Regions from separate parts of the Lysobacter sp. TAB13 genome, predicted to be linked through region 2. Evidence: predicted binding sites of a transcription regulator. Region 2 holds the regulator's gene; each other region holds the start of a gene.
What was found. The regulator sigma-54, encoded in region 2, starts transcription at its own class of promoters, with help from an activator protein. The targets are predictions, from matches to a motif close to TGGCACGNGCNTTGC.

Region 1: the regulator sigma-54 is predicted to act here: its motif matches at 4,269-4,283, upstream of glnA (type I glutamate--ammonia ligase).
Region 3: the regulator sigma-54 is predicted to act here: its motif matches at 2,921-2,935, upstream of pgaA (poly-beta-1,6 N-acetyl-D-glucosamine export porin PgaA).

Annotation. Positions count from the first base shown of each region.
Region 1 is NZ_JBFRDR010000002.1:124,252-134,283, forward strand. Features, by position in the region: gene AB4Y92_RS03310 (hypothetical protein) at 1-578, shown strand, start outside; gene AB4Y92_RS03315 (RDD family protein) at 677-1,141, shown strand; gene AB4Y92_RS03320 (hypothetical protein) at 1,160-1,711, opposite strand; gene AB4Y92_RS03325 (DUF4377 domain-containing protein) at 1,783-2,631, opposite strand; gene AB4Y92_RS03330 (DUF2750 domain-containing protein) at 2,726-3,241, opposite strand; gene AB4Y92_RS03335 (undecaprenyl-diphosphate phosphatase) at 3,274-4,080, opposite strand; gene glnA (type I glutamate--ammonia ligase) at 4,356-5,765, shown strand; gene AB4Y92_RS03345 (GNAT family N-acetyltransferase) at 5,884-6,342, shown strand; gene AB4Y92_RS03350 (TorF family putative porin) at 6,542-7,351, shown strand; gene AB4Y92_RS03355 (P-II family nitrogen regulator) at 7,389-7,727, shown strand; gene AB4Y92_RS03360 (ammonium transporter) at 7,792-9,135, shown strand; gene AB4Y92_RS03365 (S8 family peptidase) at 9,634-10,032, shown strand, end outside.
Region 2 is NZ_JBFRDR010000008.1:85,807-95,838, forward strand. Features, by position in the region: gene AB4Y92_RS11685 (PTS sugar transporter subunit IIA) at 1-200, opposite strand, end outside; gene AB4Y92_RS11690 (hypothetical protein) at 521-823, opposite strand; gene AB4Y92_RS11695 (hypothetical protein) at 926-1,309, opposite strand; gene rapZ (RNase adapter RapZ) at 1,585-2,451, opposite strand; gene hprK (HPr(Ser) kinase/phosphatase) at 2,529-3,479, opposite strand; gene AB4Y92_RS11710 (PTS sugar transporter subunit IIA) at 4,001-4,465, opposite strand; gene hpf (ribosome hibernation-promoting factor, HPF/YfiA family) at 4,522-4,848, opposite strand; gene AB4Y92_RS11720 (RNA polymerase factor sigma-54) at 5,368-6,822, opposite strand; gene lptB (LPS export ABC transporter ATP-binding protein) at 6,919-7,638, opposite strand; gene lptA (lipopolysaccharide transport periplasmic protein LptA) at 7,638-8,240, opposite strand; gene lptC (LPS export ABC transporter periplasmic protein LptC) at 8,221-8,787, opposite strand; gene AB4Y92_RS11740 (KdsC family phosphatase) at 8,784-9,332, opposite strand; gene AB4Y92_RS11745 (KpsF/GutQ family sugar-phosphate isomerase) at 9,436-10,032, opposite strand, start outside.
Region 3 is NZ_JBFRDR010000014.1:1,140-11,171, forward strand. Features, by position in the region: gene AB4Y92_RS16795 (GH92 family glycosyl hydrolase) at 1-2,712, opposite strand, end outside; gene pgaA (poly-beta-1,6 N-acetyl-D-glucosamine export porin PgaA) at 3,028-5,118, shown strand; gene pgaB (poly-beta-1,6-N-acetyl-D-glucosamine N-deacetylase PgaB) at 5,151-7,079, shown strand; gene pgaC (poly-beta-1,6-N-acetyl-D-glucosamine synthase) at 7,143-8,402, shown strand; gene pgaD (poly-beta-1,6-N-acetyl-D-glucosamine biosynthesis protein PgaD) at 8,399-9,670, shown strand; gene AB4Y92_RS16820 (CocE/NonD family hydrolase) at 9,751-10,032, opposite strand, start outside.

The sequences.
Region 1 (10,032 bases), on a different contig from region 2:
CGACGGCCGATGCGTCGCCGGCCGCCCGCTTGTTTGCGAGCCGCCTTTCGCGGTGGCTCGTGCTGGCTTTGGTTCCGATCCCTTCGCTCGCTCTGGCAACAGCCGACTCCCCCGCGCAACGGCAGGCGGCGAGCCGCTTCGCCTCTACAGGCATGGCCGCCACGCTGCGGCGCTGCGAACTTCCGCGCCACTGCGGCGGGCAGGCGCCGAAGCGCGCGCAAAAGACACGGCGCGAGACCAGCAACGATTTCAAGATCGATCAGCGCACGCTGGAATTCGACGGACTGACGATTGAACTGTCGTACCTGCTCGAAGCGCCGGCGCCGGTCGGAAAATCCGCGCACCCGTATCGCGATCCGCAGGTGCTCAGGCTGCGCCTGAGCGACAGCCGCTGGCCGGTCGGGCAAGGACTCGGGGTGGGCGCGACGCAGGCCCGGATCGTGCGCGCGCTGGGGCAGGGCATCGCGCGCGGCGCATGCAACGAGTACGTCGATCCGGTCCGCGAAGACGCGGTGACCTTCTGTTTCGAGCAAGGCCGGGTCGGCAGTATCGAATGGGTGCCGTGGCACGACGCATGAGTCTTCGGCCGAGCGCCGCGCCGGTTAGCGCGTTCGCAGGCCGGATTTAGTTGAAGCGCCGCGGACAGCGCGGCCATACAAGGAAGCAGGTTGAAGCCATGAGCGACGAACACAATCCCTACCAGGTAGTCTCGCGCGTCAGCGCCGCGCCCCTCCCCACCGCGTATGCGCAGGCCGACTACGAGGCCGCCAGCTACGGCCGGCGTTTCTTCAACTACTTAATCGATTCGACGATCGCCGGCATGATCAAGGTCGCGATCATCATCGCCGTCGGTCGCTCGGCGATCTATCACTCGCCGCTCAAGGACGTGTTCTTCACCTTCGCGATAATGATGGTCTACTACATCATGATGGAGGGCTTGTTCGGCGCGACCGTCGGCAAGTTCGTCACCGGCACGCGCGTCGTCGACAACGAAGACCAGCCGCCCGGTTGGGGCAGCATCATCGTGCGCAGCCTGGGCCGTTGCATTCCGTTTGAGCCGTTCTCGATCTTCTTCTCCGGCGAAGATCGCATCGCCTGGCACGATCGTCTGTCCGAGACGCGGGTGGTCAGGAAGCCGTGATCGCTTGAGCGTTCCTGCTCAGGGATGCGAAGCGCGTATCGGATAGATATGGATCGAGTCGACGCAGCGGTAAGTCAGCGGCGTGGTAGTGAAGTTGATCCAGTTACCGGCGCGCTGCGTCGTGTAGGTTTTTCCTCGATCTTCGCCATGCGCATCGACCGTCGGCGCGCCTTGCGCGCCGATCAATTCGGAGGCGAATTTCGGGGGAAGGCAGGGCTCCGATGCGACGCCGATATCGATCTGGCCCGTCAACTGCCCTATCGAGCCGAAGCTCAGGACGTAGCCGTCTTTCAGCGTCGCCGGCCCTTGGCCGGAAAAATCGCGTCCAGGAAGCGGCTTCAAATCCAGGACGTTGCCCAGCGCTGCTTCGATCTTGTTCTTGCCGGCCTCACCGGCGAGCGACCATCGCAATAATTGCTCGATGGTTACCGAGTCCTTCGTGCCCGCAAATGGTTGCGGCCCGGACACGCTTGCTCCGGTTGTGCTGCATGACGCCAGGGCGCCGACAATCAATGCCAGCGCGAGGCTATACGAAGGATGCGATCGTGCAACGCGGCGATGGTCCAGCATCGTCAATTCCTCTATCCATGAGATCGCCGCGATAGCGCGGACGCGCATCAAAGCGCGCCCGCGCGGCCGCCTCAGGACTTGGGCGGCGGAACCAGTTCGCTCTCGACCACCATGTCGAGCACATACGCCACCGACGAGGCATCGGCCGGCGGGTTCTTGATGTCGAACTTCTTGATCCGCACGACGTTGCGCACGCCGGCTTCGTGGGTGTAGCCCTCGATGTCCTGGTAGAGGAAATGCCAATCCTCCGCCGGCGCCAGGGCGACGCCGTTGGCGTCGTACTTGCGCTCGCGTACCCACAGGCACTGGTAGTCGCGCATCAGCGGATGCGGGCAGCTGCGGCGCTGGGCGTCGACTTCGAAGAACATTGTGGTGCCGGCGCTGCCGTAACGCGTTTCCGGCGTCGGCTGGCCGCTCAGGACCAGCTTGCTGCCCGAGGCGGTGGTCAGCAGCAGGCGCGGTTGCGGCGCCTGGCCTTCGATCGCGAACTGGGTGCTGCCTTCGAGCTGCTTGGAAATCTCGCTGTCCATCTGCATCAGGCGCCGGTCCTGGCAGGCCATCAGCGTGGTCTGGAAATTCTTGACCTCGATCTTGTCGCCCTTGAGCGCATAGCTCGCGCCGACGTGATTGCAGCCGCCGGACACGCCCAGGCGGTCCTTGACGAAGCTCAGCTGCAGGCCGTACTTGCCTTCGCGCTGCAGCACGCCGATCGGCTTGCCGGTGGCGTCGCTGGCGGTGTCGAGGTTCCAGCGATACGCGCCCAGGTCGATGGACGACTTGGCCGCGCCGGTGTTGGCGGAATCGCCGGCGGGCGCGGCGGCGGCGCCGTCGGCGTTGTTGTGCGAGGGCGCGGCGCAGGCGGCGAGCAGGGCCAGCGACAGCGCGGCGGCGGAGAGGACGAGCGGGCGGGTGATGTTCATGGGGCGCAATGATCCGGGTTGCGTTGCGAAGACAGGATCAACGGGCCGGCGCGGGCGATGGGGTTGCGCGCGTTCAGCGGGCGGTCGGCGGCGCTCAGGACTTGGGCGGTTTGGCGAACTTCTGCATCAGCTCGCGCTGCGCGCGTTGCAGATCCAGGCCGCCGTTGCCGTCCGCCTCGTCGTCCAGCGTGTCGTCGTCGAGCGCGGCATCCTCCGCGATCACCTCATCGATATGCGAAAGCAGCAGCCCCGCATCGACCGTCACGCTCTGCATGCGGTCGCTGGGAAACACGCCGACGGCGACCTTGGCCTCGCTCAGCGCGGCGGCGGTGTGCTCGCGCCACGCGCCCAGCTCGCGCTCGGCCGGGGCGTACTCGCGCAGCTGCGGCGCCTGCGCGAGCGAGGCGCGCGCGGTCGCGGCCGAGGGCCAGGCCGGCAGCAGTTCCTGACCGTCTTCGTCGAACAAGGTCAGCACGAACTCGCCCGACATCGCGATCCAGAAACGCCCGGTGCGCGCCACCGATTCCAGGAACGCGGCGTAGCGCTCCGGGCTGGACAGCTGGACGTACTCCAGCAGCTGCTGTTCGGCGAGGCGGTCTTGTTCGTTCATCGGCGGGGTTCCGGCAAGGGATCGGCTGCGGATCAGCTGCCCGAGGGCATCAACAGCAGCAAGGCCGCGCCGAAGGCGAGGCGGTAGATCGCGAACGCGGTGAAGCGATGGCTCTGGATATAACGCAACAGCCACTTCACCGCGATGAAGGCGGTCACGGCCGAGGCGATGAAGGCCACCGCGAGCGCGCTCCAGTCCTCGCCGGCCGCGGCCGGGGTACCGGCCACGTGCATCAGCTCATAGCCGGTGGCCGCGAACATGGTCGGGATGCCGACCAGGAAGGCGAACTCGGTCGCCGCCGCGCGGCTGGTGGTGCCGGCCAGCAGGGCGATGAAGATCGTCGCCGCCGAACGCGAGGTGCCCGGAAACACGCCGGCCACGACCTGGGCCACGCCGACCAGCGCGGCCACGGTCCAGGTGATCTGGCTGCGTTCGCCCAGCGCGGCCGCGCGCTTGGCGGCGAAATGCTCGGCCGCGATCATCCACACGCCGCCCAGCACCAGCGCCCAGGCGATCGGGGTGACGTGATCGGGCAGCTCGAAGCCGGCCTTCTTGACCAAGATGCCAAGCACCGCGGTGATGCCGAAGGCCAGGCCGAGCTTGAGCAGGTAGTCGAGGTTGTCGCGGCGGGTGAAGCCGGTCGCCAGCCCCCACAGCCGCTTCCAGTAGATGACCACGACCGCCAGGATCGCGCCGGCCTGAATCGAAATATTGAACAGGTCCGAGCGATGGCCGAGCCAGTGCTGCGCGATCAGCAGATGCCCGGTGCTGGAAATCGGCAGGAATTCGGTGATGCCTTCGATGATGCCGAGGAGGAGGGCGGCGAGCAGATCGGTCATTGGGGGGCGGGGAATGAAGGGAATGAGGGGGAGGGGGATGGGTGGCGCGGAGCGGTCGGCAGGATAGCCGATTTGGTCTGGCACCAAAAAGGTGCGAAGCCTAACTTTAACGCCTTGTTATGGTGCTATCCAAAAAGACTGGCCGCCGGATACCTTTATAAATCAGTTGCTTGATATGAATCTTGCGTTGGCACACCTCTTGCTTGATACAACCCGTCTACCGCGTTCCAACCATTCCCCTCCCCCTTATTCCCTTCATTCCCGGATCCAACCCAATGTCTCTCGAACACGTCGAAAAGCTCGTCAAGGATCACAAGGTCGAATTCATCGATCTGCGTTTCACCGACATGCGTGGCGTCCAGCACCACGTGACCTTCCCCAAGTCGATCGTCGAGCCGGCGCTGTTCGAAGACGGCAAGATGTTCGACGGCTCCTCGATCAGCGGCTGGAAGGGCATCAACGAGTCGGACATGATCCTGCTGCCCGACGCTTCGACCGCGGTCCTGGATCCGTTCACCGCCGATCCGACCCTGATCCTGACCTGCGACATCCTCGACCCGGCCACCATGCAGGCCTATTCGCGCGATCCGCGCGGCGTGGCCAAGCGCGCCGAGGCCTACCTGAAGTCCAGCGGCATCGCCGATCAGGCTTTCTTCGGCCCGGAACCGGAATTCTTCATCTTCGATTCGGTGCGTTACGCCAATGAGATGGGCCACACCTTCTTCCATATCGATTCGGAAGAAGCGGCGTGGAACTCGGGCAAGGAATACGAAGGCGGCAACAGCGGCTACCGTCCGGGCGTGAAGGGCGGCTATTTCCCGGTCGCGCCGCTCGATTCGCTGCACGACATCCGCTCGGAGATGTGCAAGACGCTGGAAGCGGTCGGCATCGAAGTCGAAGTGCACCACCACGAAGTCGCCAACGCCGGCCAGTGCGAGATCGGCACCAAGTTCAACTCGCTGGTCGCCAAGGCCGACGAGCTGTTGACGATGAAGTACATCATCAAGAACGTCGCCCACCGCAACGGCAAGACCGCGACCTTCATGCCCAAGCCGATCGTCGGCGACAACGGCAGCGGCATGCACGTGCACCAGTCGCTGGCCAAGGGCGGCGTCAACCTGTTCTCCGGCGACGGCTACGGCGGCCTGTCGCAGATGGCGCTGTGGTACATCGGCGGCGTGTTCAAGCACGCGCGCGCCATCAACGCGTTCACCAACTCCGGCACCAACAGCTACAAGCGCCTGGTCCCGGGCTTCGAAGCGCCGGTGATGCTGGCCTATTCGGCGCGCAACCGTTCGGCGAGCTGCCGCATTCCGTACGTGGCCAACCCGAAGGCGCGCCGCATCGAAATGCGCTTCCCCGATCCGATCCAGTCCGGCTACCTGACCTTCGCCGCGCTGATGATGGCCGGCCTTGACGGCATCAAGAACCAGATCGACCCGGGCGCGCCGAGCGACAAGGATCTGTACGACCTGCCGCCGGAAGAAGAGAAGGGCATCCCGACCGTGTGCCATTCGCTCGACCAGGCGCTGGAAGCGTTGGACAAGGACCGCGAGTTCCTCAAGGCCGGCGGCGTGTTCACCGACGACTTCATCGACGGCTACATCGCGCTGAAGATGCAGGAAGTCACGAAGTTCCGCGCGGCGACTCACCCGCTCGAATACCAGATGTACTACGCCGTCTAAGCGGCCACGGCGTGCGCATCAGGTCCGCAACGGCAATGTTCTCGCCGTCGCGGACCGATACGCCGCCGATACGCCGAGTAATGACACGCTCCGTCGTGAACCAGGAGAGCAACGCCCGATGCACATCCGTACCGGCGAACTCGACCATCCCGAAGTGATCGCGCTGTTGCGCGAACACCTGCGGGGCATGGCCGAACTCTCGCCGCCGGAAAGCATCCACGCGCTCGACCTGGACGGGCTCAAGCATCCGGACATCACGTTCTGGAGCGCCTGGGGCGAAGGCGATGATCTGCTCGGTTGCGGCGCGCTCAAGCGGCTCGACGATGGGCACGGGGAAATCAAATCGATGCGCACCGCCAGCGCGCATCGACGTCGCGGCATCGCCGCGGCGATGCTCGAACACATCCTCGGCGAGGCCGGCCGGCGCAAGTATCGGCGGCTGAGCCTGGAAACCGGCTCGATGGATGGATTCGAGCCGGCGCGCAGCCTGTACGCGCGTTACGGCTTCGACTACTGCGGGCCCTTCGCCGGATATCGCGACGATCCCAACAGCGTGTTCATGAGCAAAGCGTTGTAACCCACACACGGCCCGAGGCGAATGCCCCGGGCCGTTTTCGTTTTCCACCCACAACCCATGAGGACACGCACGACGGGCCAGGCCCGCCGCGGGGCGGCTTGTTTCCGAAAAACCGCGAGAGCGCCAACGAAGCGCTCCGCGATCACCGCGCACATCGCAATGACCGGGGAGGGGCCACCGCTTATGAGGAGCCTGCGTCATGTCGTCTCATCTCAAGACTGAAAACCACAACGCCGCTCACGCGACGCACGCCCATGCCGTCGCCAAGGCGACGCTCGCACTCGCGCTCGGTTGCGCCGCGCTCGCGGCTACGCAAGCGCGCGCCGGAACCACGGGCTCGATCAGTCTGACCTCGGACTACCTGTTTCGCGGGGTCTCGCAGACCAATCAGGAGCCGGCTCTGCAGGGCGGTATCGAATACGCGCACGACAGCGGTTTCTACGTCGGCGCCTGGGGCAGCAACATCAGCTGGCTGTCGGACACGGTGGTCGTCGGCGACGACATCTCCAGCAGCCTGGAGCTCGACGGTTATCTGGGCTATCGCGGCAAGGCCGGGGAGATCTTCTCGTACGACGTCGGCGTGTTGACCTACTACTACCCGGGCGACTACCCGTCCGGCTTCAACAGCCCGAACACCACCGAGATCTATCTGGGCGGCACGCTCGCGCCCAGCGAAACGGTGTCGATCGGCCTGAAGTATTCCTACGCCGTCACCGACCTGTTCGGCTACGCCGATTCCGACGGCAGCGGCTATATCGACGCCAACCTCAACTGGACCTTCCAGCCGGGCTGGACGCTCAACCTGCACGGCGGCAAGCAGTGGATCGAGAACAACGAGGCCTTCGAATACACCGACTGGAAGCTCGGGGTGACGAAAACCTTCGAAAGCGGCTTCTCCGTGGCCGCGGCCTATAGCGACACCGATGCGCAGAAGGCGCTCTACACCAACGCCCACAACAACTTCCTGGCCGACAGCGCCTTCACCTTGACCGTTAGCAAGGCGTTCTGACGCCGCGCGCATTGATCGAAACCACCGGAGCCGCGAGATGAAACTGATCACCGCCATCATCCGCCCGTTCAAGCTCGACGAGGTGCGCGAAGCGCTGACCGAAGTCGGCGTGTCGGGCATCACCGTCACCGAAGTCAAAGGCTTCGGGCGCCAGAAGGGCCATACCGAGTTGTACCGAGGGGCCGAGTACGTCGTCGATTTCCTGCCCAAGCTGAAGATCGAATGCGCCGTGCCCGAGAGCCTGCTCGACGCCGCGCTGGAAGCGATCCAGAACGCCGCGCGCACCGGCAAGGTCGGCGACGGAAAGATCCTGGTCCTGCCGGTTGAAAGCGCGGTGCGCATCCGCACCGGCGAGCTCGACGACGATGCCCTCTGACCCCTGCCTGCGAGAGACGAACATGAAGTACGACACGATGCTCGAACCCCGCTCGCGCGAGCGGATGCTGCGAACCCTGGCCTGGAGCGCATTGCCGGCGGCGGCGCTGCTCGCTTTCGTGCCGGCGCATGCGCAGGAAGCGGCCGCGGCCGCGATCGCTGCGAAACCCATCGTCGATAAAGGCGATGTCGCCTGGATGCTGACCTCGACCCTGCTGGTGCTGTTGATGACCGTACCCGGCCTGGCGCTGTTCTACGGCGGGCTGGTGCGCTCCAAGAACGTGCTGTCGGTGCTGATGCAGGTGCTGGCGGTGTTCTCGCTGCTGGTCCTGCTGTGGGTGGTCTACGGTTACTCGCTGGCCTTCAACGGCGGCAACGCGTTCATCGGCAACCTCGACAAGCTGTTCCTCAAGGGCGTCAACAAGGAATCGCTGGCGGCGACCTTCAGCGCCGGCGTGTCGCTGCCGGAGTACGTGTTCATCGCCTTCCAGTCGACCTTCGCCGGCATCACCGGCGCGTTGATCGTCGGCGCCTTCGCCGAGCGCATCAAGTTCTCGGCGGTGCTGCTGTTCTCGGTGCTGTGGTTCACCTTCGCCTATCTGCCGATCGCGCACATGGTCTGGTACGGGCCGGACGGCTTCTTGTTCGCCAAGGGCGCGATCGACTTCGCCGGCGGCACGGTGGTGCACATCAACGCCGGTGTCGCCGGTCTGGTCGGCGCCTACTTCGTCGGCAAGCGCGTGGGTTACGGGCGCGAGGCAATCAAGCCGCACAACGTCACCTTCACCATGATCGGCGCGTCGCTGCTGTGGGTGGGCTGGTTCGGCTTCAACGCCGGCTCCAACCTGGAAGCGACCGCGGGCGCGGCGTTGGCATTCCTCAACACGCTGCTGGCGACCGCGGCCGCGGCGCTGGCCTGGAGCCTGGTGGAGAAGGTGATCAAGGGCAAGCCGTCGATGCTCGGCGGCGCCTCCGGCGTGGTCGCCGGACTGGTCGCGATCACCCCGGCCTGCGGCACGGTCGGTCCGTTCGGCGCGATCGCCATCGGCGCGATCGCCGGCGCGGTCTGCGTGTGGGGCGTGCACGGGCTCAAGCGCCTGCTGCGCGCGGACGATGCGCTCGACGTGTTCGGCGTGCACGGCCTGGGCGGCATCATCGGCGCGTTGCTGACCGCGGTGTTCAGCGCGCCGTCGCTGGGCGGCTTCGGTTTCGGCGCGGGCAACGACAGCATCGCTTCGCAGCTGAGCGTGCAGGCGCTCGGCGTCGGCATCACCATCGTGTGGTCGGGCGTGGTGTCGGTGGTCGCGTTCGCGATCGTCAAGCTGGTGATCGGCCTGCGCGTGCCGGAAGAAGCCGAACGCGAAGGCCTGGACATCACCACGCACGGCGAGTCGGCGTACGAGAGCTGATCGGCGAACCCCTCTCCCGTGCGCGGGGGAGGGGTTGAGGCGGGCGCGCGCGATGCGCTTTGCGGGCAAGATCGAATGGATTCCGGCGCAAGCCCGAGTCCATTTTTTTTCTTGCGGCCCACCGATCCGGCCACCGCACAACTCTGAGTTGGGTAATCGATTTCCGCACGATTCAAGCGCTATCGCCGCTTCACAATGCGCGTCGCAGTTTGCTTTTCGCCGCTTGCGCGCTCGCGCGCCGGTTCATGCAACCGGCGCAGTCGCCGATGCGCAATCCATGATCCGCATCAACGAACGCGGTGTGACGAATAGTCTTTTACGCATTGTCGAATAAATATTTCCGCCTAGTCTGCCTAACGCGGACATAGCGCTGTCCGCCGACACGTCCGGACGCGCTCGCGTAAGGCAACGTCATTCCAAACAGGCTCGATCGCGAGAGGGGACCAGGACGGTTCCGCCGCATTCTGCGGCTCAACGAAACCTCACGGGAGTTTCGCAATGGCTCAGCAATCCAAGTATTTCCGCCTGCACCTGCTGGCGGCCGCCACCGTTTCCGTCATCGCCACCGCGCCGGCCTTCGCCGCCGACCGCGTCAATCTGACCAGCCTGGATCCTCAGCAGCCGGTCGCCGGTTTCATCGTCGCGTACAAGTCCGGCACGCCCAAGGGCCTGGATCTGCAGCGCCAGCTCAGCACCGCGGTCGGCACGCTGGGGCAGAAGGGATTGACGATCAAGCACGTGCGCGCGGTATCGACCGGCGGCGAGCTGATCGAAGTCAACCGTCCGCTCGACGTGGTCGAAGCGACCACGCTGATGCAGCAGATCGCGGCCAATCCCGATGTCGAATACATCGAACCCAACTCGATGTTCTACCCGGCGCTGACCCCGAACGATCCC
Region 2 (10,032 bases):
GTGAGCACCAGTACGCCGTCGCCATCGTCCACGCGGCGCAGGGCCGCGCTGGCGACCGGCAGCAGCTGATCGAGGTCCGCGTCGAACGGCACCTCCAGCGCTTCGGTGCGCAACGGCAACGGGTTCAACAAACGGCCGGCGACAGCGACCAGCGCGCTGCCGATTCCGGAATGGGTAATGAGTAGGATACCGACGGACATGGCGACAACTTAACAGAGCACGGTGACGCGCCGAAAGCGTCCGGACGGTCGCCAGAGGATTTCGGCCGCGATGGGTGGAGCGCGGGTGGCGGCAGACCGAAGACAGGCTTGCGGCGAGCGCGTCGTCTCATGAGCGGCCGCAATCCTCGCTGCGCTGCGGCAAATGTTCGGTTTGCGCCGCGTCTGGCCGCGACCGTACATCGCGGCCGGCGGAATTCGCGTGCGTTCGCCTGCGCGGGCGGTCACTCGGCCGGTCGGAGCGGGCCGAAAAAAGAACGGGCCGCGCGAGCGGCCCGTTCCGGTGCGAGCGGCGCGCCGGCTTACTGCTTCGGCGGCGTCTCGGTCTTGCCCTTGTCCGGCGGCGTGGTGGCGCTGTCGGCCGGCATCGGGTCGGACGGCGGGGTGTCGGCGGGCGGCGTATCGGCCGGCGGCGGCATGTCCGCCGGGGGCGTGGTGTCCGCCGGCGGCGGGGTGGTGTCGGCCGGAGCCGCGGGCGCCGGGCCGGCGCCGGCATCCGGCGGCGGTGCGTCGGCGGGCTTGTTGCAGGCGCTGAGCAGGCCGGCGGCGAACAGCGCGCTCAGCAGCAGGCCGAGGCGGCGCGGGCGGGGAAGGGTGGTGGTCATGTCGATCCTTTGCTGATGGGTCAGCCGGTGGGGGAGATATCGGGCCGCGGCGGGGCAGGCGATCGCGATCGTCCGGCCGGGCCGGTGCGCGGCGGCGTTGGATTACTTGTCGCCGACGCGCTTGTTCTGCCCGGCCTGATATTCCGACAGCGACAGCGAGCCGTCGCCGTCGAGGTCGTGGGTGGAGAAGTTCGCGGCCAGGCGCGCATCGAGCGCGGCCTCGTCGCGGCTGATCTTCTGATCGCCGTTGCTGTCGAGTTCGGCGAAGGTGGCCGGGCCGATCGCGTCGCTGGGCGGCGGCGTGCGCGCGTCGCGGCGCGGATCGTTGACCGGCGGTTCGGTGCGTTGCATCGGATCGGACGCCGGCATCGGATCGGCGGGACGCGACCCGGGCGGAGAACCGTTCTGCGCGAAGGCCGCCGACGCGGACAGACCGGTCAGCAAGGCGAGCAGCATCGGACTGAGGCTGCGGATCATGGGTTTCATGTCGCTGCTCCGTGGTTGCGGGAACGCCGGATCACGCTATCGGCGTAGTTCGAAACCTACGGTGCGGCGTGCAAGCATTTCGGCACGGAGATGGGAAAATTTCGTAAGCGACGGCGATTTATGCGGCGATATGGTCACTGCTGATTCATGTCGAAGGCGAGGGCAGAACGAATTCGACGGTGCACTCCCACATCAGCGCTGTTGCTGTTCCCCCCCTTTGAAAAAGGGGGGCAGGGGGGATTTAGCTTTTGCATCAAGCCAACGCAAAACCCACCTCAATCCAACTCCCGATGATGCACCGCCACCTCATTCCACCCACGCAACCGCGCATGCTCGGCGAGCCGCTCAGCCAGATACACCGACCGATGCCGCCCGCCCGTGCAACCGAACGCGATCGTCGCGTAACTGCGCGTGCTGTCCGATTGCAGCCGCGGCAGCCAGGTGTCGAGAAACTGGCTGATCTGCTCGACATAAAGCTTCACATCGTCCTGCGCTTCCATGTAGTCGCGCACGCCGCCGTCGCGGCCCGACAGCGGACGCAGCGCCGGATTCCAGTGCGGATTGGGCAGCGCGCGCGCGTCGAAGACGAAGTCGGCATCGGCCGGCACGCCGCGGCGATAGGCGAAGGACTCGAACAGCAACGACATGCCGGCCTCGCCGCCCAGGCCGAACTCGGTGATGACATGGCGGCGCAGCTGATGGACATTGAGCTCGCTGGTATCGACGATCGCATCGGCGATCTGGCGCAGCGGCTTGAGCACCTGGCGTTCGAGCGAAATCGCATCGGCCAGGGCCAGGCCGAACTGGCTCAGCGGATGGCGCCGGCGCGTGTCGGCGTAGCGCTTGAGCAAAACCGAGTCGCTGGATTCGAAGAACACCAGCTTCGGGTCCGCGCCCAGCGCGCCGACTGCCGACAGCCACTCGGGAATATTCGCCAGATCGCTGTGGCGGTTGCGCACGTCGATGCCGACCGCGAGCTTGGTCGGCATGCCGTCCTCGGCCTTGATCACGTTCTGCACGAACTGCGGCAGCAACTCGGCCGGCAGGTTATCGACGCAGTAGAAACCCAGGTCTTCGAAGGTATTGAGCGCCACCGATTTGCCCGAGCCGGACATGCCGCTGACGATGACCAGGGTGAACATGCTCGCTTCCGGCGCGGCTTCGGCGCCGGAACGCGCTTCGTTGGCCGCTTCGGGATTGGGATGGGATTCGATGCCGCTCACGATTCGCCGCGCTCCAGGAAGTTGCTGTGCCGGGCGATGAAGGCCGCGGCCGGGTCCAAGCCTTTCATGCGCAGGCTGTGCAGGCGCGTGGCCGCTTCGGTGAGCACCGCCAGGTTGCGGCCGGGCATGACCGGCAGGGTGATCATCGGCACGTCCAGGTCGAGCACGCGGCGCAGGCCGGTGTCGCCGGTCAGGCGCTCGATGCCGGCCGGCTTGGGCTCGCTCATTGGCTTGGTCAGGTGCACGATCAGGCGCAGGTATTTGTTGTTCTTCACCGCGGTGTCGCCGAACATCTGGCGGATGTTGAGCACGCCCAGGCCGCGCACTTCCAGCAGATCCTGCAGCATGTCCGGGCAGGTGCCGTCGAGCACGTCGGGCGCGATCTGGGTGAATTCGGGCGCGTCGTCGGCGACCAACCGATGCCCGCGCGTCACCAGTTCCAGCGCGAGTTCGCTCTTGCCCGATCCCGATTCGCCGGTGATCAGCACGCCGATCGAATAGATTTCCATGAACACGCCGTGCAGCGTGATCTGCGGCGCCAGCGCGCGCGCCAGGTGGTATTGCAGATGATTGAGCAACTCGTGGCCGCGGCGCGGCGACACCCACAGCGGCGTATCGGTTTCTTCCGCGGCGATGCGCAGGTCTTCCGGGCAGGGCTGGTCCTTGCTGATCACCAGGGCCAGTGGCCGGAACTGGATGATCTTTTCGATGGTTTCCCAGCGCAGCCGCGAGTCCAGGCCATCGAGCCAGGTCAGCTCCTCGGTGCCGAGGATCTGCACCTTGTTCGGATAGATCGCGTTGAGGTAGCCGGCCAGCGAGGGCCGGCGGGCGACGGTATTGACCGCCTCGACCAGCCGCCCGTCGCCGCGTTGGCCGGCCAGCCAGCGCAGCGCGAGCCGCTCGCGCTGCTGTTCGAACAGTTCGCCTGCACGGATGCTTTTGCTCATGCGGGGAAGTTTACGAGTAAAGCGATGACGGCGCCTGCGGGGGACGGGATGGGGGGCGTGAAGAGGGGGCAACACCGGTGGCTCGAACGTAACCGCAGCCCTTCGAAACATTGCCCCCTTTGAAAAAGGGGGCGAGCGCCCGGCGCCGGTGCGTTTCAGGTCAACGATCGGAGCGCGGGGGATTTGCTTTTGCTTTTGGGCAGGGCAAAAGCAAAAGCAAATCCCCCCTGGCCCCCCTTTTTCAAAGGGGGGAATCGGTAGGTGGGTTTCAGTAGTTGCCCCCTTCCAAAAAAGAAGGATCGGTAGGCGGGTTTGAATAGTTGCCCCCTTTGAAAAAGGGGGCAAGCGCCCGGCGCCGGTGCGTTTCAGGTCAACGATCGGAGCGCGGGGGATTTGCTTTTGCTTTTGGGCAGGGCAAAAGCAAAAGCGAATCCCCCCTGGCCCCCCTTTTTCAAAGGGGGGAATCCGGTAGGTGGGTTTCGGTAGGGCGGGGCGTTACGCGGTTACAGCCGGCCGTCGACTCACGCCGCGCTGCGCCGACAATGATCGAGCAAGCGATAACTCAACTCCGCCACATTCGGCGCCGAGCGCAATCGCTCGCGAAAACCCGCGTCGGCAAAGCGTTCGGCGAGTTCGGCAAGCAGTTGCAAATGCTGTTGGACGTGATGCTCAGGCACAGCCATCGCCAGCACCAGATCCACCGGCTGGCCGTCGGAAGCGCCGAAATCCACCGGCTGCGCCAATCGCAGGAATACGCCGCGGCTGCTTTCGAACAAGGGCGAGCGGCCATGCGGAATCGCGACCCCGTAGCCGATCGCGGTGCTGGCGAGTTTTTCGCGTTCCTGCAGGCCGGCGCTGAGCGCGGCGGTGACCAGCGGGCTGCCTTCGGACAGCATGCGCGCGGCGGTTTCGAGCACCGCGTTGCGATCGCCGGGTTCTACCAGGATCGCAACGCGCTCCGCGCTCAACAGTTCGTAAAGCGGCATGACGGCGTTGTAGGTGGCTTGCGGTACGTGGCTGGCGCGGAGTTTACGCTATGGGCTCAGGTGAGTTCGCCGTTGCGGGCGAGGCTCTCGCCGCGGTGATGGTCCACTTGCTTGCTCTTGTGCTTCATCAGCAAACGGTCGAGTTTGTCCGCGAGCAGGTCGATGGCGGCGTACATGTCGATCGCGGCGGCATCGCAGTGCAGGGTGCGGCCGGCGATGAGGATGGTGGCTTCGGCTCGATGGTCGGGCTTGTCGAGACTGAGCTGGGTTCGCACGTCGAAGGGATGGTCGTAGTGTCGTTGCAGACGGGCCAGCTTGGTTTCAACGTAGTCGCGCAGGGCTGCGGTGACTTCGAGCTGCTGGCCGTGGGTTTCGATACGCATCGGGGACCTCCTTCACGTCGCGGGTGAATGCAGAAACGTGTTCCGCCCGGTCTTGCCGGACCGAAACGGAACCGGGTGACGCCCTGGCCGGAGCCAGGAAGTCCAGCATCTCACGCTGAGTTTGAGGCGCAAGGGCCCGACTTGGTCCTTTGGTAGTAGCCGCGCCGGAAGGCCTTGATCCGGCAGAGGTTTTTGCACGATGTAAAAGTTTTGCAATGTGATTCGCGACAAAAGGCATAAGCCACGGGGTTGGCGGAAGCAGGGCACGCTGAGCGTGGAAATGTCCGCGCGAGCGCCGGCTGCGCGGGTGAGGAAAGGGGAGCGATGGCGCGCGCCGGCTCGATGGGGCGTGGGCCCTCATCCGCCCCTTCGGGGCGCCTTCTCCCGCAAGTGGGGGAAGGGAGGCGGGACGCCCGCGCGGGGGAGCGAAGAGTGCTGCGACCTTCCAGCTCCGAGCGCATGGCGCTCGGGCGTTCGGCGCCGCGCGAGCCAGTGGCTCGCAAACGCGGCGCCTCACTCTCAAGCCATGCGCACGCGATCCTGAGACGACGGGATGCTCATCGCCTCGCGATACTTGGCCACGGTGCGGCGCGCGACCGGCACGCCGGTGGCCTTCAAGGTCTCGGCCAGACGTGCGTCGGACAGAGGCTTGCGCGGGTTTTCCGCTTCGATCAGGCGCCGGATCATGGCCTGGATCGCGGTGCTGGACGCTTCGCCGCCCGAGCCGGTGTCGATGCCCGAGGCGAAGAACGCCCGCAGCGGCACGGTGCCGCGCGGGGTGCGCGCGTACTTGCGCGCGATCGCGCGCGAGACGGTGGATTCGTGCAGGCCGACTTCGTTCGCGACTTCGCGCAAGGTCAGCGGGCGCAAGGCGCTGTCGCCGAATTCCAGGAACGCGGCCTGCTGCTTGAGCAGGCAGCGCGCGACCTTCAGCAAGGTGTCGCCGCGCGCTTCCAGGCTCTTGAGCAACCAGCGCGCTTCCTGCAGATGGCCGCGCAGATAGCTGGCGTCGGAGGCGCTGGCGTGGCGGATCATGCCTTCGTAGCCGCGATGGATGGAAATGCGCGGCCGCATCGTTTCCGACAAGGCCACGCGCCACAGGCCGCGCTGGCGCCAGATCACGACATCGGGGGTGACGTAGGTGTCGGTGGAGATCGCGCCCATCTGCGCGCCCGGGCGCGGATCGAGCGAGCGCAGCAACTGCACCGCGACTTCGACCTCGGCGACCTCCAGCTTGAGTTCGGAAGCCAGCCCGGCCACGCCCACGCGCGGCAGCCGTTCCAGCGGGCCGGCGCAGATCTGCAGCGCCAGCGCCTTGCCCGGCGTGTCCTCGGGCAGGGTGCTCAATTGCAGGCTCAGGCATTCGCCGAGCGAGCGCGCGCCGGTGCCGACCGGGTCGAAACGCTGGACTTGATGCAGCACCGTCAGCACTTCGTCTTCGCCGACGCTGAGTTCCGGGGCGAGCGAATCGGCGATGGCCTGCAGCGGTTCGCGCAGGTATCCGTCGTCGTCGATGGCTTCGATCAGGGCCACGCCGATGCTGCGGTCGCGCAACGACAGTGGGCTGAGGTGCAGCTGCCACAGCAGGTGATCGAGCAGGGTTTCGGCGTCGGCGACTTGTTCGGCCGCGGGCGAGTCTTCGTCGTTGTCGGACGGGCCGACCCGCTCGTACCAGGTCTCGCCGTCGTCCATCGTCCATTCCGGCTCGGGCGTGGGCGCGTCGCTGCCGGGGCCGGGGCCTTCGCCGTGGTCGGCGTCTTCGCTGGCCGAGGCCGAGGTCGGCGGCGGACGGATTTCGTCGTCGCTGCCCGGCGCCGACGGTTCGGTCCAGTCCAGCAGCGGGTTGCTCTCTACCGCGCTCGCCAGTTCAGCTTCCAGTTCCACAGCCGACAGCTGCAGCAGGCGGATTGCCTGCCGCAATTGCGGCGTCATTACGAGCTGTTGTCCGAGAGAGGCTTGGAGGCGGGGCTTCATGTTCGATGGCTGACGCGACCTGAAAGGCAACGACCTGGAATGTCAGTCGGCCGAGTCGTGCATCGCGGGCGTCTTTCACGCCCGGCAACCGGAAGGTTACAGACGGAAGGTTTCGCCCAGGTAGACGCGACGGACATCGGGATTGGCCAGCAGCGCGTCCGGAGCCCCCTGCGCGAGCACGCCGCCGTCGTTCAGGATATACGCCCGATCGCAAATGCCCAAGGTTTCACGAACGTTATGGTCCGTGATGAGGACGCCGATCCCGCGATTCTTGAGATGGCGCACGATTCGCTGGATTTCGCCGACCGAAATGGGGTCGACACCGGCGAAAGGCTCGTCCAGCAGCATCAGGCGCGGGCGGGCGGCCAGGGCGCGCGCGATTTCCACGCGGCGGCGCTCGCCGCCGGACAGGCTGGCGCCGAGCTGGTCGGCGACGTGGGTCACCTGCAATTCGTCCATCAGGCTGGCCAGTTCGCGCTCGATGCCGCGGCGGTCGAGGTCGTCGCGCAGTTCCAGCACCAGGCGCAGGTTGTCGGCCACGCTGAGCTTGCGGAACACGGACGGTTCCTGCGGCAGATAGCCGACGCCGTACTTGGCGCGCGCGTACATCGGCTCGGCGGTGATGTCCTTGCCGTCGAGCACGATGGTGCCGGCGTCGGCCGGGACCAGGCCGACGATCATGTAGAAGCAGGTGGTCTTGCCGGCGCCGTTGGGGCCGAGCAGGCCGACCACTTCGCCCGCGTCCAGGGTCAGGCCGAAGTCGCGCACGACCTCGCGCTGGCGGTAGGCCTTGCGCAGGCCTTGGGCGACCAGCATCAGCCGCCTCCCTTGGCGGGCGTGGCCTTGGCCGCCGGCTTGGCCGGGGCGGTTTTGGCCGGCGCGGGCTTGGCCGCGGCCGGTGCGGGCGCGGAGGCGTCCTTGTTCTTGGGCTGCAGGCGCATGTTGACGCGACCGCCGACGCCGCCGCTGTCCACCTGGCCGCTCTTCATGTTGTAGACGATGCGTTCGCTGGTGATGGTGTCGCCGGCGTTGTCCACGAAGGCGTTGCCGGTGAGGATCACCGTGTCCTTGGGCATGTCGTAATCGACTTTGTTCGCGCGGCCGTTGAACGGTTTGCCGTCGTCGAGCTCCTGCTTCAAGGTGACCTGCGAGCCGGTCAGCACCACGTAGCTGATGTCGCCGTTGCTGCGCTTGATGTCGGCCTTGGCGGCGTTGATCACCAAGGTGCCCTGGACGATCTTGACGTTGCCGGTGAGCACGCACGGGCCGGTGTCGCTGGCGACCGAGCAGTTGCTCTGGTCGGCGCCGACGTCCATCGGCTGGTTGCGGTCGGAGGTGCGCGCCTGGGCGCCTAGCGCCGTCAGCAGCAACAATGCGGCCAGGCACAGGGCCGGCGGATTAGCGGGCTTTCGCTTCATAGCGCGCCTTGACGTTGGATTTGAGGATCACGTTCTTGGTCTCGAGGTCGGCCTCAAGGCCCAGACCGCTCAGTATAGTGCCCGGCTGGACCATGTTGACCGCGACGGCCGAGGTGGCCTTGTTCGCATCGGGGAACACGTTCAGTTCTTCGGTGGCGATCTTGATCGGCTTGCCTTCGGCGTTGGTGCTGTCGGCCTTGACCTGTCCGCGCAGCCGCACTTCATCGGCCTCGGCGCTGACCCAGCCGCGCTGCGAGCGCACTTCCCAGGCGCCGCCCTGGCTGCCGGGCTTGGGCGGGATCAGGAACAAGGGCGTGGTGATGTCCATGGTCTTGATGTTGGGATCGCGGGTCAGCGTGGGCGCGCGCAGGGTGAACGATTCCTTGCCGGTCTTGTCGAGCACGACCACTTCGAAATCGTTGAGCACGTAGTCGGGCTGCACGTTGGCCTTGCCGGCCAGCGGCTTGTCGCGCTGCGACCACAGCGCCCAGCCGCTGAGCGCGGCGGCGGTGAGCAGGATCAGGGTGAACCATCCGCGCCAGCTCATCCCAGCGCTCCGTTCAAGATGTCGTCGGCATGGCCTTGCGCGCCCAGCAGCAGATCGCACAGCTCGCGCGCCGCGCCTTCGCCGCCGCGCGCATGGGTGCGCCAGTGCACGCGCTCGCGCACCCACGCATGCGCGTTGGCCGGCGCGACCGCCAGGCCGACGTGCGGCAGGATGCGCAGATCGGCGAGGTCGTCGCCCATGAACGCCACTTGCTCCAGGGTCAGGCCCAGGCCTTCGGCGATCAGCTTGACGCAGACCAGCTTGTCTTTGACATCGCCGTGCGAGGTCGCGCCCAGCTCGGCGGCGCGATGCGCGGCGATGGCGCCGCCGCGCGCGGTGACGAAATGCACGGCGATCCCGGCCTTGCGCAACAGCGACAGGCCCTGGCCGTCCTGGACGTGGAAGCTTTTGTATTCGCGCCCGTTGCTGTCGAAGGTCAGCCGGCCATCGGTGAGCGTGCCGTCTACGTCGAAGCAGGCCAGCCGGATGCGGGCGGCGCGTTCGCGGATGTCGGCGGGGTAGTCGTTGAGGTGGCTGTAGGGCACGGGATTGGGGATTTGGGATTCGGGATTGGTGCAAGCGGAAGCGGGGTGGAATCGTCGAGTCCGCCTTTGCGAATCACGAATCCCAAATCCCCAATCCCGGCCGTTAAACCACTCGGGCCCGCAACAAGTCGTGAATGTTGAGCGCGCCGACCACGCGTCGTTCAGTATCCACGACCAGCAGGCCGCTGATCTTGTGAGTTTCCATGAGCTGCGCGGCTTCCACCGCCAGCGCGTCGGCGCCGATGGTCTTCGGCGAGCGCGTCATCACTTCCTTGATCCGGGTCGAACGCAGATCCACGCCGGCGTCGTCGAGGGTGCGGCGCAAGTCGCCGTCGGTGTACAGACCGATCAGGCGCTGATCGTCGTCGACCACCGCGGTCATGCCCAGGCGCTTGTGGCTCATCTCCACCAGCGCTTCGCTGACGGTGGCCTGCGCGGACACGCGCGGCACTTCTTCGCCGGCGTGCATGATGTCGGTGATGTGCAGCAGCAGCCGGCGGCCGAGCGCGCCGGCCGGATGCGAGCGGGCGAAGTCGTCGGCGGTGAAGCCGCGCGCTTCCAGCAGCGCGACCGCGAGCGCATCGCCCATCGCCAGCGAGGCGGTGGTGCTGGAGGTCGGCGCCAGCGCCAGCGGGCAGGCCTCGGCCGGGACGCTGACGTCCAGGTGCACGTCCGATTCGCGCGCCAGGGTGGATTGCGG
Region 3 (10,032 bases), on a different contig from region 2:
GAACAACCACCACGCCGACATCTCACCGTTGTCCTCATCGCCCGGATAGCCCTGGCCGATTTCGCCGCCGGAATACAGGCGGTCCATGATGTCGCGCACCTTCTCCTGGATTCGCCACGGCTGCCCGGCCGCGGCGTACATATACGGAATGTGGTGCGAAGGCTGGTTGCTGTGGCCGTACTGGCCCATGCGCACGTCGCGCGCTTCCAGCATCTCGTGAATCACCCCGCCGTAGCTGCCGACATCGAACGTGCCCGGGGTGGAGAAGAACAGATCCAGCTTGTTGCCCAGGGCGCTGCGGCCGCCGTACAGCGCGGCCAGGCCGGCGCCGTCCTGCGGCGCGTGGAAGGCCATGTTCCAGGCGTCGGTCTCGGTGTAGTCGTCGCCCCAGCGGGTCGGGTCGAACTCGGTCGCGGTGTAGCGCCAGCGGCCGTCGCGATGGCGGCCGACGAAGAAGCCCAGTTGCGGATGGAACAAGTTGGCGTAGCCGAGCGCACGATTGCGGTAATACGCCGCATCGTCGGCGTAGCTGCCGCGATACGGATCGTCGCCGCCGCTTTCGCGCGACAGCGCCGAGGCCAGACGCGCGATGGCGAAATCGTTGATGTAGCCGTCCATCGACCACGACAGGCCTTCATCGGTGCTGGTGTCGGTGTAGCCCTTGAAGATCGCGCGCTCGATGCCCTTGCGTCCGGCGCCGGGCACCGGGCTGACGGTGGAGGCGTTGCGGATCGCCGACTGATAGAACGAGCGCACATCGAAATTGCGCACGCCCTTGAGCCAGGCGTCGGCGAAAGCGACGTCGGAACTGGTGCCGACCATCAGATCGGCATAGCCCGGCGATGACCAGCGCGCGATCCAGCCGCCGTCGCGGTACTGCTGGACGAAGCCGTCGATCATCTCGCCGGCGTGCTTGGGCGTGAGCAGCACATAGGCCGGCCAGCTGGTGCGGTAAGTGTCCCAGAAGCCGTTGTTGACGTAGACCTGCCCGTCCATGATCACGGCGCCCGTGCGCGTCGCGCTGCTGGCGCCCGCGGCCGGCGAGAACGGGCTGGCGTACTGGTACAGCGGACGCTCGGCGGTGCCGGTGTTCTCGGAGCCGCTGTTGGGATACAGGAACAGGCGATACAGATTGGAGTACAGGGTCGCGCGTTCGTGCTCGGCCGCGCCCTCGACCTGGACGATGCTCAACTGCGCGTCCCAGGCCGCGCGCGCGCGTTCGCGCACGCTGTCGAAACTGTCGCTGTCGGCGATTTCCAGCTGCAGGTTGCGCTGCGCCTGCTCCACGCCGATCAGCGAGGTAGCGATGCGCATGCTGACCTGCCGCGCCGGATCGGCGGACAGATCGAAGCCGTACCAGGCCGAGACGCGGTTGCGATCCTTGGCGCGGTCCAGGCGCGCGCCGTCCTTGATCGGCCGGTCGAAGCGCGCATAGAAATACAGGCGGCCGGCGCCGGCGGACAGCTTGCTTTTGCTCTCGGTCCAGCCACTCAGGCCGCGGCCGTCGCGATCGAGCACGATATCGCCGTGCTCATCGCGCTGATCGAACAGCAACTGCGCGCGCCCGTCGGGATAGGTGAAGCGCAGCATCGCGGCGTGATCGGTCGGCGTCATCTCGGCCATCAGGCCGTTGTCGAAACGCACGCGGTAATAGTCGGCGCGCGCGGTTTCCTGATCGTGGCCGAAGCTCAGGCCGCGCTTGGCGCGATCGAACTGCGGCGCGCCCTCGCCCAGCGCCGGCAGGATGTGCAGAGTTTGCCGGTCGCCCATCCACGGGCTGGGCTCGTGCGACAGCGCGAGGGCTTCGATGCGCGGGCGATTGTCCTCGCCGTTGCGCTCCTGGTACTGGTACATCCAGTCCGAGCCGGCGTTAGTGGTCGGCGTCCAGAAATTGAACCCGTGCGGCAGCGCCACCGCCGGAAAGGTGTTGCCGCGCGAGTAGCGCGAGTTGGAGTTGCTGCCGCGGCGGGTGTCGACGTAATCGCTGGGATGCTCGGCCGCCAGCTTGTCCGGGTTTTTCTTCAACGGCGCCGGTTCGATCCGCACATCGTCCAGATAACCGCGATAGGCCTGCCCGCGTTCGCCTTCGTGCACCAGCACGATCTGGCGCACGCGACGTCCGGCGGCGACCTCGCCGATGCGGCTGGCCACCGCGTTCCACTGATCCGGATACAACAGCCGCGCCGCGCCCTGCCCGCGCGCGGTCAGCGGATTGCCGTAACGATCCAGCGGCTTGAGCTGCGACAGGCGGCTGCCGTCGTCGAACACCAGGTCGATGGCGACATAGGTCGAGGCATTGCGCAGATTGTCGAGCTGCGACACCGGCGCGGGCGCGGCGACGTTGGCCGGCGACAACGGAAACAGCCGGTACGACAGCTCGCTGTCCTTGCCGATGGCGATATCGACCTCGAACACCTGCGCCAGTTGTTCGACGCCGCTGCCGTCGCCTTCGAAGCGCAGCGAATGCACGCCGGTGAAGCCGGCCCCGGCCTTGGCGGTCAGGGCCGCGGCCGCGGGCGGGCCGCCGTCGAGGCTCACGCGCATGGCGTCGGCGGCCAGCGGCGCCGGCGCCGGATCGGCGGCTTCGAACGAACTCCAGAACTGGCGCGGCTTGGCCGCGGCGGCGGGCCCGGCGATCGCGCAGGCCAGGGCCCAAGTCAGCGCCGCCCTGCCCAGGACGGTGCCACGGCGGTTCTCTCTAAGTGCCGACATATCCGCTCCCCAGTGCCCTCGAACGGCATGCCGTTCTGCCGCCGCGCGCCGATGTGTGACGTCGCGGCCCCGTAAGAGACTGATTTAAATCGATCTAAATTCAGCTTGTCAAACCGCGTTGCAGCATCTTCGAACCCATTCATCGGTAAAAAACAATTTAAATAACAAACACTTAAGAGCAAACAGCCTGTCTACGTTCACAGCCCTTTGGCACAGCTCTTGCGTCAATACCCTAACAATGTGACTTGTTTCACATTTTTAATTGCACCAAGTCACGCTCTGCGACACTCCCCGCCCTTCGGAACTCGGTCTCCAATGCCGATACAGCATCGTCTTGCCCTGTCCATCGCTCTGGCGACCGCGACCGCAACCTGCCCATTTGCGTCAGTTATTGCCTCACCGAGTCAACTCGCCGCTGCCGACCCCCTGCCCGAGATCGAGCGCCTGCGCGCCGACCGGCAATGGCTGGCCGCGTTGGCGCGGATCGAAAGCGCCCAGGCCGCCCGGCCCGGCGACGATCGCCTGTACCGCCTGCAGGTGCTGACCCTGGCCGACCTGGGCGGCGCCGACCGCGCCTGGACCTTGTATCAGGCGCGCCCGCAATTGTTCAGCGCGGACGAACGTCAGCGCCTGGATTCCGATCGCCTCGCCCGCCGCGTGCTGTGGGGCACGCTGTTCCCCGAGAGCGAAACCGAGCGCCTGACCGAGATGCGCGAAGCCCGCGGCATGCTCGAACAGCACCGCGCCGCGCAGACGCCGCAGCAACAGCAAGCCGAGCTGCGCACGCGTTTCGACGAACTGGTGTTGCTCAACCATCTGGAGCGTCACGCCGAAGTCGTTGAGCGCTATCGCGCCCTGCAGGCCGAGAACGTGCAGTTGCCGATGTACGCGCTGGCCAAGGTCGGCGCCTCGCTACTGGCCGACAAGCATCCGGAAGAAGCCGCGACGGTGCTCGAACGCGTCGCCCGCGAATGGCCGGAAGACCAGGATTCGCAGCTGCAACTGGCCTATGCGTATTCCGAAGCCGAGCGTTTCGACGACGCCTACGCGCAACTGGAAAAGATCAAGGCCGCCGAGCCCGCGTTCGTGCGCGTCGCCGGCGCCAAGGAAAGCCATGAGAACTGGCGCCACTACGACGCCGACAGCCACCTGACCATGATCCGCCTCTACGGCGAGGACACGGTCGGCGCGCAGAAACATCTCGAAAGCCTCGCCGCGATCGGCCCCACCAACGCCGGCCTGCAGAGCGATCTGGGCGTGACCTATCAAAAGCGCGGCTGGACCGATCGCGCGCTGGAGCGCTTCCGCATCGCCAGCACGCTGGAGCCGACCAACGTAGGCGCGCGCGTCGGCCAGGTCGGCGCGCATCTGCAACACAACCGCGTGGATCTGGCCCGGCCGATTCACGACGAGCTGCTGGCCAATCGCGCGCGCGACGTGCAGGTCAAGCAGATGGCGCAATCCTGGGACAGCCGCATGGGCTGGCAATGGCTGGTCGGCAGCAGCTTCGGCCGCAGCGATGCGCGCGGCGGCGGCGCGACCGCATCGCCGCTGGGCAGCCGCGATGCCGAGCACCGCGTCGAAATCCAGAGCCCGCTGATCCACGACCGCTGGCGCCTGACCGCGCATGCGCGCGACGCCTGGGCCGACTATCCCGACGGCGCGTTCGGCAAGCAGCGCGTGCACGACCGCCGCACCGGCGTCGGCGCGCTGTACGTCTACGATCGTCTGAGCCTGGGTTTCGGCGTGGACCGGGCCAACGATCGCTGGCTCGACAGCGGCGATCGCACCGGTTACTACGCCGATGCCGGCTGGCGATTCGACGACGCCTGGTACGGCACCGCGTCGTGGTATCGCGGTACGCCGGAGGCTTCGCTGCAGGCGCGCCGCAGCGGCATCGACGCCGATGCGCTGAGCCTGGGCCTGCGCTACACGCCCAGCGAACGCACCAGCCTGGGCGCGACCGCGCAGCAGCTGCGCTACAGCGACGACAACACCCGCACCGCCTTCGGCCTCAACGGCGAACAACGCCTGTTTACCCGGCCGCATTTGCTGATCGATGGCCTCGCCGACGTGGCGACCAGCCGCGCCAGCCGCCGTGATGCGGAAGTGCCGTATTTCAATCCCAGCCGCGATTCGTCGCTGAACCTGGGCCTGCGCTTCGACCATCTCGCCTGGCGCCGTTATGAGCGCCACTTCCGCCAACGCCTGACCGTGCAAGCCGGCTCGTACTGGCAGCAGGGCTACGGCAGCTATTGGATTCCGCAATTGCGCTACGAACACGAATGGCGTTTCGCCACCGGCCGCACTTTGAACTACGGCGTCAACTGGTCGCGACCGATGTACGACGGCGTGCGCGAGGAACACCTCGGCTTCGATCTGACTTTCCGCTGGGGTGAACAATGAGCATGCAAGATTTCGCGACGCCGGCGGCGATGATGCGCGGCGCCTTCAAGCGTCTGTTGTTCACCGCCGCGCTGATGCTGGCGATGCCGCTCGCGGCCGCAGCGGCCGAACCGGCCGCTGCGATCGACCGCGGCGCCGCCGACGCGATCGCGCAGCAAACCAAGGCCGATCAGCTGCTGGTGCTGAGCTACCACGACATCCGCGACGATGTCGCGCGCAAGGGCGATCCCGATGCCTACGCGGTCAGCACGCAGAACTTCGCCGCGCATCTGGACTGGCTGTCCGGCCACGGTTACCGGCCGGTGGCGCTGAGCGACGTCATCAAGGCCTCGCGCGGCGAAAAGAAACTGCCGCCCAAGGCCGTGCTGCTGACCTTCGACGACGGCCTGCGCAGCATCTACACCCATGTGTTCCCGCTGCTGCGCGCGTATCGCTATCCCGCACTGATGGCGGTGGTGACCGGCTGGGTGGATCTGCCGCGCGAGCAGCAGGTCGATTACGGCCCGCGCATGTTCACCCACGACGATTTCGTCACCTGGGATCAGCTGCGCGAGATGCAGGCCTCGGGCCTGATCGAAATCGCTTCGCACAGCGACAATCTGCATCGCGGCGTGACCTCCAACCCGCAGGGCAACACCATGCCGGCGGCGATCACCCGCGAGTGGGACGCCAAGGCCCAGCGCTACGAGAGCGAAGCCGAGTATCTGGCGCGGGTGCGCAAGGACCTGTCCGCCAGCGCGGCCGCGATCAAGCGCGAGCTCGGCGTCTCGCCGCAATCGGTGGTGTGGCCGTACGCGGCCTACAACAGCCAGACCAACGCCATCGCCGATCAGCTCGGCATGAACGTGACCTTCGACCTGGAGGGCCGCCATCAGGCGATCGGCCGAGACCTGCACGGCCTGGCCCGTCTGCTGATGTTCGACAACCCGACCGTCAACGATCTGGCCTACGAACTGCGCCACGACGAAGAACTCGACGGCGTGCGCGCGCTGCAGGTCGATCTGGACTACGTCTACGATGCCGACCCGCAACAGCAGGCGCGCAATCTCGACAAGCTGATCGAGCGGGTCAAGCAGATCGCGCCCAGCCACGTGTTCCTGCAGGCCTTCGCCGATCCCGACGGCAACGGCTCGGCCGATGCGATGTACTTCCCCAACCGCCATCTGCCGATGCGCGCGGACCTGTACAACCGCGTCGCCTGGCAGCTCAAGACCCGCGCCCACGTCAAGGTGTTCGCATGGTTGCCGGTGCTGGGTTTCGAACTGCCGGACAAGGCCTTGAACGCGCAGTTGGAGATCAAGGCCAGCAACCCGGCCGAGACCCATCGCCTGAATCCGTTCGAACCGCGCACGCGCAAGATCGTCGCCGACCTGTACGAAGACCTCGCCGTCAGCGGCTACACCGAAGGCCTGCTGTTCCACGACGACGCGCTGCTGCGCGACGACGAGTTGCGCGGGCAGGCGCCGGCCGATCCGGCCGCGCGCACTCAGGCCTTGATCGAGTTCACGCAGGAGCTGGCGCGCGCCGCCGGCAAGTGGCGGCCGAAGCTGATCACCGTGCGCAACCTGTTCGCCAGCCCCGTGCTCAATCCTGAAAGCGAGGCCTGGTTCGCGCAGAACCTGGCCGCGTTCAACCAGGCCTACGACTACACCGCGGTGATGGCGATGCCGTGGATGGAAAACAGCCGCGATCCGCAGCGCTGGATGGACGTGCTGATGACCAAGGTCAAGCAGTCGCCGCGCGGGCTGGCACGCACCATCTTCGAACTGCAGACCGTGGACTGGCGTCACCAGGATCGGCCGATCCCGGCCGCGCAACTCAAGGCGATGGCGCACCGGCTGCAAGCCGCGGGCGCGCGCCACCTGGCCTGGTATCCGGACAACTTCATCGACGACCGCCCTTCCACCGCCGACGCCCGCGAAATCATGTCCGCGCGCGGCTTTCCCTACATCGAACGCTGAGCCAGCGACGGCCGCTTGCGCGGCCACGACGCAAGCCCGCCACCGGACCGCCACGAGAACGCCATGAATCCTGCCGTAAGCCCATTGCTCACTGCGCTGTTTCAGTTCGCGTTCTTCTATCCGATCGTGATGTCGTTCTTCTGGATATCCGGTGGGCTGTACTACTACTTCCGCCGCGAACGCCACGCGCGGCCGCGCACCGATCCGCCGCCGATAACCGAGGCGCCGTTCGTGTCGATCCTAATTCCGTGCCACAACGAAGGCGACCACGTCCACGAAACCATCGGCGCGGCGCTGGCGCAGCGTTATCCGGACTTCGAGGTGATCGCGATCAACGACGGCAGCCGCGACGACACCGGCGCCAAGCTCAACCGTCTGGCCGCGCAGCACAATCGCCTGCGCGTGGTGCATCTGGATCGCAACCTGGGCAAGGCCAACGCCATGCGCATGGGCGCGCTGGCGGCGCGATCGGAGTATCTGGTGTGCATCGATGGCGATGCGCTGCTGGACGAATACGCCACCCACTGGATGGTCTGGCATCTGTGCGAAGGCGCGCGCGTCGGCGCGGTCACCGGCAATCCGCGCATCCGCAATCGCTCGACCCTGCTCGGACGGCTGCAGGTCGGCGAGTTCTCTTCGATCATCGGCATGATCAAGCGCGCCCAGCGCGTTTACGGCCGCATCTTCACCGTGTCCGGAGTGATCTGCGCGTTCCGCCGCAGCGCCCTGCACCGGATCGGCTACTGGTCCGACAGCATGGTCACCGAAGACATCGACATCAGCTGGCGCCTGCAGATGGACCACTGGGACATCCGCTACGAGCCCAACGCGATGTGCTTCATCCTCATGCCCGAAACGCTGAAGGGCCTGTGGAAGCAGCGCCTGCGCTGGGCCCAGGGCGGCGTGGAAGTGTTGCTGCGCCATACCCGCGACCTGTTCTCATGGCGCAAGCGGCGCATGTGGGTGGTGCTGGCCGAATACGTGATGAGCGTGGGCTGGGCCTACATCATGGCGTTCATCATCGCGCTGTGGGCGCTGGGGCTGTTCGTCGAACTGCCCGAGCAACTGCGCGTGACCACCTTGCTGCCGTCGTGGCACGGCGTGATCCTGGCCTTGATCTGCCTGCTGCAGTTCGCCGCCAGCATCATCATCGACCGCCGTTATGAAACCGGCGTCGGCCGCAACTACTACTGGATGATCTGGTACCCGATGGCGTACTGGCTGCTGAGCTTCGCGACCACGGTCACCGCGGTGCCCAAGGCCCTGCTCAAACGCCGCGGCACGCGTGCGACCTGGGTCAGTCCGGATCGGGGACTGCGATGAGCAACGAGCACACCACGCCCGGCACGGGGCCGGGCACCGGCCGCGCGGCGGCGACGTTTTCGCGGCCGGCGCATGCAGTGCTGCATCCGGGCCGCCCGGCGAAAGCGGACAGGAAAGACGCAGCCAACCCGGCGCCGCACAAGCACGATTCGCGCCTGATCCAGAAACCCGGCTCGCAACCGGCGCTGCCGCGCACGCTGTGGGGCATGGTCACCGGCGCGTTCTGGCTGATCTACCTGTATCTGTGGACACCGGTGCTGACCCTGGTGCTGTGGCTGCTGGGCATCCGCAACGTCGCCTCCGAGTTGTACCTGCGCAAGCACGAAGTCGATCCGTTCCTGATGCTGGCCTTGCCCGCGACCGCGGGCGTGGTAGTGGCGCTGCTGCTGATCTGGGCCGAATACAACCGCTGGCGTTTCGCCGCGGCCAGCAGCGAACGCCGCGGCACCCAGCGCAGCGTCGCCCTTGAAGAAGTCGCGCGCGCGTTGGGCGCCAGCAGCGAGGTCGCCGCCGCGCTCAACGCCGGCCGCGTCAGCGTGTTGCACATGGACCCGAACCATGCCGTGCCTGTTTCGGTCAGCGCGGTCGAGCCGAGCCCGCCGGCGCAACCGTTCCCGCCGGTTGCGATGCCGAAGTTCGCGCGCCCGGCCGAGGCGCCCAACAATTCGTGGCTGCTGGCGCTGGCCTTGAGCGCGATCGCGCTGGTGATCGCCGTGCTGATCGTGATCTCGCACGGTTACCGGCAGATCGAAAGCTCGGCGCCGATGCAGGCGATCGAAGGCACGCCGGGCATGGATCGTCCCGGGTTGGAAGCCGCGCCGGAGTTGATCGAACAAACCACGGCGCGCTTGACGCAAATCGATCGCCTCGCCACCGCGACGATCGCGGCAACCGCGAAGGCGACCGCCGCGGCAGCCGCCGCGGAGAAGGCCCGCCTCGCCCAGGCCCGCGCCGCGAATGCACGCAGCGCCCGCGCGGCCGACGCCGCCAGCGCCAAACCGCGCCCGCTGCCGGGCTTCAGCCCCAAGCCGCCGTATCCGGTCGAAGCGCTGCGCCACAGCGAAGGCGGACTGGTGACGCTGCGCGTGCAAGTCTCGGCCGACGGCCGACCGCTGAAGGTCGACGTCAGCAAGCGCAGCGGCAACCGCATCCTCGATCGCTCGGCGATCAACACCGTGCGTCGCTGGCGTTTCGCTCCAGCGATGCGCAAGGGCAAGGCGATCGCCGCGGTGGTGATCGTGCCGATCGAGTTCACGCCAAGGAACTGAACATAAACCCAACTACGAAAATTCCGTAGAAATCGCAGCACTCACACTTTTTTTAAAAAAACATCCAGCCCGCCCGCGCATCACCTCGCGAACGGAACCTCCAAATAACTCCGCCCCAACCACTCGATCCGCAACGGCTCCCCCGCATCGGCGATGGTCTCGTCGCTGACATCCTTGCCGCTGCCGTAATTGATCTGATCCTGCGGCCCCTTGCCCGGCCCGACCACGGCAACCAAGCGGCTGCCGGGCTGGAATGCCCGGCTGGTGGCGCGCCCTGCGATAAAATCGAAACGCTGGCGCTTGCCCGGCTGCAACAGCTGCCGCTGCTCCGGATGGCCTTGATAGCTCAGGCGCGACTGATA